Regions from separate parts of the Lentibacillus cibarius genome, predicted to be linked through region 2. Evidence: a T-box and tRNA genes for the amino acid it is inferred to sense, from the RefSeq annotation. Region 2 holds a T-box; the other holds one or more tRNA genes.
What was found. A T-box is a leader RNA that pairs with one kind of tRNA and senses whether it is charged. The one in region 2 lies ahead of serS (serine--tRNA ligase), so its partner is inferred to be a tRNA-Ser.

Region 1 (4,426 bases), 1.6 Mb from region 2:
TAAAGCACAAATGATAAACCCGACAGGAGCAGGTTAAACATACCAAGCGAAAATTCACTGCCGGTTGCAACAAACACCCATATGGTAATGACAAAAAGAAAAATCCCTTCCCGAAGACCTTGTGCAATGTGAGCATTCAGGATTTTTCGCCAGTTCTTATTATGATTCCACTCTCCCAAGACACGCCTGAAATGAAACCGTCCTTCTGCCTGACGACGTTTCAAGAAAAAGCTGCAGACAACAGCAGCAATAAACAGACAAAAAGAGACAGTGAAAATAACTGTATATCCAATCGTCTCTTCCATTTTCGCGATTATTGTACCCGCAAGTATAGGACCAATCATACCGGCGAAAGACTGTAGAACTCCTAGAAATCCATTAAAAAAGTCTCTCGACTCGGGTTCGGTAATTTCAAATGTAAGCACATTGAATGCCAGCCAATAAAATCCAAATCCAATTCCCAATACACTGCCAAGCAAAAAATTATATGTTGCTGCGTTCTCAGCAATAAACAAGACACTCAAAAAGAACAGAGATAAACATATTACCCCTAAACGAAGTACGATAACACGGTCAACTTTTTTGGCAATCTTCCCAGCTAAAATGAATGTGATTGGTTGGAAAAGATAAATGCCTAAGTTATAAAAAGCGATAGTGCTGTAATCTCCCGCTTGACGCCATAAATACACATTAACAAAGGTATTGGAAAGAAAAATACTTAGCGAGTACAGGCCACCTATAACTAGCAGCAAAATAAGATCCCGATTAATATCCATTTTTCCCGTGAAAGCTTGTAAAGTCTTGTGCATAATCCACTGCTCCTTTTTTGTTCAGTTATAGTTTGAACAAATGAAAGCATGGTTATGTAATGACGGATATTTTAGAAAACGGCGTTAATCGAATGCTGTTATTTAATTGAACATAAAAAAACACGGGCACTTAGCCCGTGTTTTTTAGAGAGTGTATTTACTTTGCTTCGTTATAATTTTTAGCAACCTCATCCCAGTTAACTACATTCCAAAATGCTGAAACGTACTCAGGACGGCGATTTTGATATTTGAGATAGTATGCATGCTCCCAAACATCAAGGCCTAGAATTGGTGTTTTACCATCCATGATTGGATTATCCTGATTTGGTGTGCTTGTGATTTCAAGTTCACCATTGTTGACAACAAGCCATGCCCAACCGGAACCAAAACGTCCTTTAGCAGCTGTCTCAAATGCTTCCTTGAATTTATCAAAGCTTCCAAACTTTTCATTAATCTTATCAGCTAATTCACCAGTTGGTTCACCGCCGCCGTTTGGTGACATGACTTTCCAGAACAGGCTATGATTGGCATGTCCTCCACCATTGTTACGGACAGCCGTTCGGATATCTTCCGGTACAGCATCAAGATTACTGATTAAGTCTTCAAGTGACTTGTTCTGAAGATCAGCATTGCCCTCCAGCGCAGCATTCAGCTTCGTTACGTAAGTATTATGATGCTTTGTGTGGTGAATATTCATAGTTTCTTTGTCAATAGTAGGTTCTAAAGCATCGTATGCATATGGCAGTTCAGGTAATTCAAATGTAGCCATTGTATATAACCTCCCTTAAATCTTTATTAAAAAGATTGAAGAATCAACCTTTTAATTTTACCGTACCAAAGCCTAGTTACACTTGCAAACAATATGCACTTTTACACCATGTATATGTTATCGGACGTAGGTGAAGGAAATTGCGCTAGTCGCTAGCATGCTAAGTTCGGCACGTCCTATACGTTGGAGCTGGACGTGGCTTAACCTTGCAAGTAAAAGTTATATCGCTAAATTTTATAGTTTCTTATCTTTTAAAAAAACAAGCATTTAAGCTTGTTTAAAAAGATGGCTCGGGACGGAATCGAACCGCCGACACACGGATTTTCAGTCCGTTGCTCTACCGACTGAGCTACCGAGCCGTTTCAGGTATTTACTTTTTATTGCGCTGTTAAATATGTATGGAGGAGGTAGAGGGATTCGAACCCCCGCGCGGTTTGACCCGCCTGTCGGTTTTCAAGACCGATCCCTTCAGCCACTTGGGTATACCTCCGAGTAGAATGGTGGACCCTGCAGGATTCGAACCTGCGACCGATCGGTTATGAGCCGATAGCTCTGACCAGCTGAGCTAAGGGTCCTATTTAATTATAATTTATGGGGCGACCGGTGGGGATCGAACCCACGAGTGCCGGAGCCACAATCCGGTGCGTTAACCACTTCGCCACGGCCGCCATAAAGTAGCGGTGGAGGGATTCGAACCCACGACCTCACGGGTATGAACCGTACGCTCTCGCCAGCTGAGCTACACCGCCATATGGCTCCACAGGCAGGATTCGAACCTGCGACCGATCGGTTAACAGCCGATAGCTCTACCACTGAGCTACTGTGGAATGAAATAATATCTTACATGATGATTTTCATTTTACTTTTATTAGCGACGAAATATAATTTACCATGTCCGACAAAATATGTCAATAAGTTTATTAATAAAATTTTATTGTCGTGGTAAATACGAAAAAGTAAACAAGCAACATTCATTACTATAGCATGTTCAACACTCAATTTCAATAGTAGAATTATATTCATGTGAAAAACATACTAAAAACTTCAATAGTGAAGCTTTTTACCGCTCATATATGGGATGAAAAATATCGGCAGCTGTATATCCACAGTACCGATATTTACATCCATACCATCAAGTTGAGCGAGGTTATTTACTCATAAAGAACTGCTTCTGAAATGTTTACCGCGTGGTCACCAATACGTTCCAGGTTACTGATGATGTCCACAAAGACAATCCCTGCCGATCCAGTGCACAATCCTTCATTCATACGAATAATATGTTTTTTCCGGAATTCGCGTTCCATTTTATCTATCTGATTTTCCTTTTGTACGACAGCCAGCGCCTTTTCGCGATCATGTTCATCCAATACCTCAACTGACTGCTTAACAGTCATAATGGTCAAATCAAACATATTGTTAAGGTCTTCCTGTGCCTGCTCGGTCAAATTAACTTTATTAGATATTTTGTAATCGATCAATTCAATAATATTTTCAAAATGGTCACCAATACGCTCGATATCACGAACAGAATCCATCAGAAGCGTATGTTTGGCGCTATCGAGTTCAGACATAGATTCCCCGGAAAGTTCAACTAAATAATCCGTTATTCGACGGTCTAGATTATTTAGTGCGCCTTCAATTTGCATACTCATTTCCGAATGTTTCTGGTTTCTGGTTGTTAAATATAAATTAGTTTCTTCTAGACCTTTATATGAATATTCACCCATACGTATGATTTCTGCTTTAGCCTGATCCAGTGCCAATGTAGCTGATTGTTGGATGAATATCGGATCCAAATGTTTTGGTTTATACTCCACAATAGTGTCGTCCCCAGGTATGATTTTTGTAACCGCCCATGCCAATGCCCCAATAAAAGGAAATTGAATAATGAGATTTAAAAGGTTAAAACTGCCGTGTGCAAATGCAATAGTCATCTCTGGATTCAATTCTAATGATGATTGCAATAAATCAACATAATTTGTAAAAAAGCCTAATAGTAACAGAATAACAGTGGTGCCCGCTAAATTGAATATCACATGAACATAAGCTGCTCTTTTAGCCGCAACACTTGCCCCAATTGACGCAAGAACCGCCGTAATAGTCGTACCAATATTATCACCGAATAATACGGGTAATGCAGCTTTCAATTCAATTGCCCCTTCAGAAAATAATCCTTGTAGAATACCGATTGTAGCACTGGAACTTTGAACAATGAATGTGAACAATGTACCGATGACAACACCCAACACTGAATGCTCACTCATTTTCAGCGTAAGCTCCTGAAACGCTTCAAGACTTCTTAATGGTGCCATCCCACTACTCATCAACTTCAATCCAAAGAACAGAGCTCCAAACCCGAAGATAGCTTGTCCAATATTGTTGACTTTCTGGCTTTTAAAGAAAAATAACAAAAAGCTACCAATAGCTAATATGGGTAGTGCGTATTCACCCAGGTCAATTCCGATAATGAAGGCAGTTACTGTTGTGCCGACATTGGCACCCATAATAACACCTATGGCTTGCCGAAGTGTCATAAAACCTGCGTTAACAAGTCCAACAGTCAAAACCGTCGTGCCAGAACTACTTTGGATAAGAATAGTTACAATAATTCCCGCCAATACGCCAAAAAAAGGATTACTAGTCGTTTTGTCAAGTATTTCCCGCAGCCGATCACCGGCAGACTTCTGCAGTCCTTCCCCCATATATTTTATACCAAGCAGGAAGATTCCCAGTCCGCCAATAAATTCGAACAGCAGTTTTTGTACATCAATATCCAAAAAAACGCCACCCTTTCGTGTTGAAAGTTGTCACATACCTTCCCTATTATTAATGTATTCGACACATTTTG
Region 2 (4,426 bases):
AATGCGGAGCAAGCCAAGATAGCAGAGAAGGCAGGTGCCGTTGCTGTCATGGCACTGGAACGTGTACCATCTGATATCCGTGCTGCCGGTGGTGTGGCCCGTATGGCAAGTCCGGAAATTACCGAAGAAGTGATGAATGCTGTATCGATTCCGGTCATGGCCAAGGCACGTATCGGTCATATCGTCGAAGCACGTGTACTGGAAGCAATGGGTGTTGACTATATTGACGAGAGTGAAGTTTTGACACCGGCGGATGACGTGTACCATATGAAAAAGTCAGATTATACGGTACCGTTTGTTTGTGGTTGCCGTAATCTTGGAGAAGCAGCAAGACGTATTGGTGAAGGTGCGTCCATGCTACGTACGAAAGGTGAGCCAGGCACAGGCAATATCGTTGAAGCTGTTAGTCATATGCGCCAGGTTCAGTCAGAAATCAGAAAACTGACGTCTATGTCAGACGATGAAGTGATGACCTATGCAAAAGAAATTGGTGCGCCATATGAACTGCTGGTAGAAATCAAACAGGAAGGACGTCTCCCTGTTGTAAACTTCGCTGCAGGAGGTGTGGCAACACCAGCAGACGCAGCATTGATGATGGAATTAGGAGCGGATGGTGTATTTGTCGGCTCTGGTATTTTCAAATCTAATCAGCCGGAGAAATTTGCCAAAGCCATTGTGGAAGCGACCACCCATTATACGGACTATAAATTGATTGGTGAGCTTTCCAAAGATCTTGGAACTGCCATGAAGGGTATTGAAATGGGTACATTAGAAGCGCATGACCGGATGCAAGACCGTAGCGAATAGAAAGAAGGAATGACCATGACTAAAATCGGTGTACTCGCATTACAAGGGGCGGTCCGTGAACACATCCGCGCTATTGAAGAGACCGGAGCAAGTGCTTTAGAAATCAAACAGGTCGGACAACTCAAGGAATTGGACGGGCTTATTCTACCGGGCGGTGAAAGTACGACCATGCGTAGACTGATGGACAGTTACGGTTTTTCCGATGCTATCAGGGATTTAAAAAGGCAAGGAAAACCGCTATTCGGCACCTGTGCTGGATTAATTTTGATGGCTTCCGCGATTGAAGGACAAGCAGATGCCCATCTTGGCCTGATGGATATGACTGTTGCCAGAAATGCATTTGGCAGACAAGTGGCAAGCTTTGAGGCAAAACTGGACGTTAAGCATGTCGGAGATACCTTTCAAGCCGTGTTTATCCGTGCTCCATATATAACGGAGGCTGCACCGGATGTGGAGGTCCTAGCTGTCTACCAAGATCGGATTGTTGCAGCGAAACAAGACAACTGCTTATGCACTGCTTTTCATCCGGAATTGACTGATGATAACCGATTGATTGCATATTTTGCTGAAATGGTGGAACAATCAAGGAATACACTTGCATCTTAACGAGAAATTGGCTATGCTTATAAATAATGAGATGAACAGTTATGAAAGGAAATAGTAATAAGCAATGCTTTCTACAGAGAGTCGGTGGCGGGTGAAAACCGATGAAGGCAACTTGTGAATCCGTCCTTGAGCTGGTTTACTGAAACTTTTCAGTAGGTAAACCCGGTCAACAGCCGTTATCCGATGAAGCCGGAAGAGAGATGTGCATTTCTCTTCAATAAGGGTGGCAACGCGGGAATAAAAACTCCCGTCCCTGAATCAGTTCAGGGACGGGAGTTTTTTATCGTTCATAACATTTAAAGGAGGATATAACCATGCTAGATATGAAATTTTTACGTAATAACTTTCAGGAGGTAAAGGAGAAGTTAGCCCATCGCGGGGAGGATTTGTCTGATTTAGAGAAGTTTGGTGAATTGGATGAGCGTCGCCGTACATTAATTTCTGAAGTGGAATCATTGAAGGCTAAACGTAATGAGACGTCCAAGCAAATCTCTGTTTTGAAAAAGGAGAAAAAAGATGCTGAACCGGCTATTAAAGAAATGCGGGAAGTTGGCGAAAATATAAAGGCACTTGATGGAGAACTGAAAGAGATTGAAGAAACGTTGGAAATGATGATGCTCTCCATCCCGAACATTCCGCATGAGAGTGTCCCAGTTGGCGAAGATGAAGACGATAATGTTGAAGTGCGCAGCTGGGGGGATATTCAGGAATTCCCCTTTGAAAAACAACCACATTGGGACATAGCTGCAAATTTGGATGTTTTAGACTTTGAGCGTGCCTCCAAAGTCACCGGAAGCCGCTTTGTATTTTATAAAGGGCTTGGAACACGACTGGAACGAGCACTAATTAGTTTTATGATGGATTTGCATGCAGATCAACATGGATACACGGAAATGATGCCGCCACAGATTGTTAATCGCGAAAGCCTGACTGGAACAGGGCAGCTACCTAAATTTACCGAGGATGTTTTTAAGTTGGAGGAGTGGGACTATTTTCTGATTCCGACAGCTGAAGTGCCAGTGACGAACTATCACCGAGGTGAAATCTTAAACGTTGACGACCTTCCAAGAAAGTATGCGGCTTACAGTGCGAATTTCCGTTCCGAAGCAGGTTCAGCCGGTCGGGATACGCGTGGATTGATCCGCCAGCATCAGTTTAACAAAGTGGAACTGGTTCACTTCACCAAACCGGAAGATTCCTATGATACGTTGGAAACATTGACAGGGCATGCGGAGAAGGTGTTACAGCTATTGAACTTACCATATCGCGTCATGAGCATGTGCACAGGGGATTTAGGTTTTACTGCGGCTAAAAAGTATGATATTGAAGTATGGATCCCAAGCCAGGAAACCTATCGTGAAATTTCTTCTTGCTCCAATTTTGAGGATTTCCAGGCAAGACGTGCCGGCATTCGCTTTCGCCGTGAGGAAAAAGGAAAACCGGAATATGTTCATACATTGAATGGCTCCGGTCTTGCAGTTGGCCGAACACTTGCCGCTATTCTGGAAAATTATCAGCAGGAAGATGGATCAGTTGTTGTGCCGGAAGTACTAAGGCCGTATATGGGCGGTAAGGAAGTTATAAAGTAGGCAAATAAGATTTAAATTTTTAAATACCTCCGTTGACAATGTTTTATATGGATGATATAGTATATCTTGTCTTACGGAGGTATACCCAAGTGGCTGAAGGGATCGGTCTTGAAAACCGACAGGCGGGTCAAACCGCGCGGGGGTTCGAATCCCTCTACCTCCTCCATTTAATTTCAAAAGCGCATAATTTGGAGATAAACCACCACGACCGTTACATATCAACTGTAGCGGTTTTTTTTCGACGCACAGGACGAGGAAAGCTAAATTTCGCTGTTAAAGGTGCATTTTTGGTAAAATTACAAATTTAATTTGATTAACACTTGACATGATGAGTGGCAGCAGGTATAGTACATGGAAATAGGTAAACGAACGAAGAAGAGGTCAGTAGCGAAAAAGCTGCCGTAAGAGATTGGGATTCACCGGCTGCGAGATCCCATCGGATGATGCTGTCGTGAAACCTGCCTTGGAGTTGTCAGCAATGTCTGACCGCATACACGATGCGTTATCAAATTGAGCGGGCATATGATGTTTTCTATGCCAACAAAGGTGGTACCACGGAACCCCACTCCGTCCTTTTATAAGGATGGTGTGGGGCTTTTTTATTCTTTTTTGAGGAGGTTTTTCTTGATGACTAAAAAAATGGCATTTGTTGGGGCTGGATCCATGGCTGAATCAATTTTATCCGGTATATTAGCCAGCGGATTTTTAGCAAAAGAAGACATTCTGGTAACAAACAAATCGGACTTCGAAAGACTGGAACATTTAGAGAGGCAGTACCAGATCCAGTACGTTGAGGATAAACAGGAGACTGTTACTGATGCCCGTATCGTATTGCTTGCTGTGAAGCCGTATGATATGGAGACTGCGATTGCGTCGATTCGTGACTATTTGAATACCGATCAATTACTTATATCTGTTGCCGCCGGTGTATCAACGGATACGATATCGGAAATGCTGGGCCGTGAAATACCGGTTATCCGGGCAATGCCAAATACCTCGGCAGCAGCTGGTGAATCTGCTACAGCGGTAACGAGAGGGCGGCTCGCCACTGAAGAACATCTTCATACCGCGCTTGAATTGTTTCGTACAATTGGAACGGCAACGGAAGTAGCTGAGGAAGATATGCATACGGTGACGGCGATTGCAGGAAGCGGACCTGCCTATGTTTATTATTTGGTTGAAGTGATGGAAGAGGCGGCTGTTGCCGCTGGGCTCGACAAACAAACTGCACATGAATTGCTTATACAGACAATTGCCGGTGCTGGAGAAATGCTGAAGTCATCCGGTCTGGATCCGGCACAGTTGCGTAAAAATATCACAAGTCCTGGAGGAACCACTCAAGCCGGACTGGAAGCGTTGGATGAAGGTGAATTCCAAAAAACAGTCATGGGCTGCGTAGAAACTGCTCGTGAACGCTCGATTGA

Region 1: it has a tRNA-Ser gene. The T-box ahead of serS (serine--tRNA ligase) is inferred to sense a tRNA for this amino acid. The anticodon was not compared.

What each region holds. Positions count from the first base shown of each region.
Region 1 is NZ_VCIA01000001.1:343,627-348,052, forward strand. Features, by position in the region: gene FFL34_RS01760 (MFS transporter) at 1-809, opposite strand, end outside; gene sodA (superoxide dismutase SodA) at 967-1,578, opposite strand; tRNA gene FFL34_RS01770 (tRNA-Phe) at 1,865-1,937, opposite strand; tRNA gene FFL34_RS01775 (tRNA-Ser) at 1,978-2,068, opposite strand; tRNA gene FFL34_RS01780 (tRNA-Ile) at 2,077-2,153, opposite strand; tRNA gene FFL34_RS01785 (tRNA-His) at 2,171-2,246, opposite strand; tRNA gene FFL34_RS01790 (tRNA-Met) at 2,254-2,327, opposite strand; tRNA gene FFL34_RS01795 (tRNA-Asn) at 2,331-2,405, opposite strand; gene FFL34_RS01800 (Na/Pi cotransporter family protein) at 2,730-4,355, opposite strand.
Region 2 is NZ_VCIA01000001.1:1,938,754-1,943,179, forward strand. Features, by position in the region: gene pdxS (pyridoxal 5'-phosphate synthase lyase subunit PdxS) at 1-807, shown strand, start outside; gene pdxT (pyridoxal 5'-phosphate synthase glutaminase subunit PdxT) at 823-1,413, shown strand; T-box leader at 1,446-1,671, shown strand; gene serS (serine--tRNA ligase) at 1,728-3,002, shown strand; tRNA gene FFL34_RS09210 (tRNA-Ser) at 3,078-3,168, shown strand; gene proC (pyrroline-5-carboxylate reductase) at 3,630-4,426, shown strand, end outside.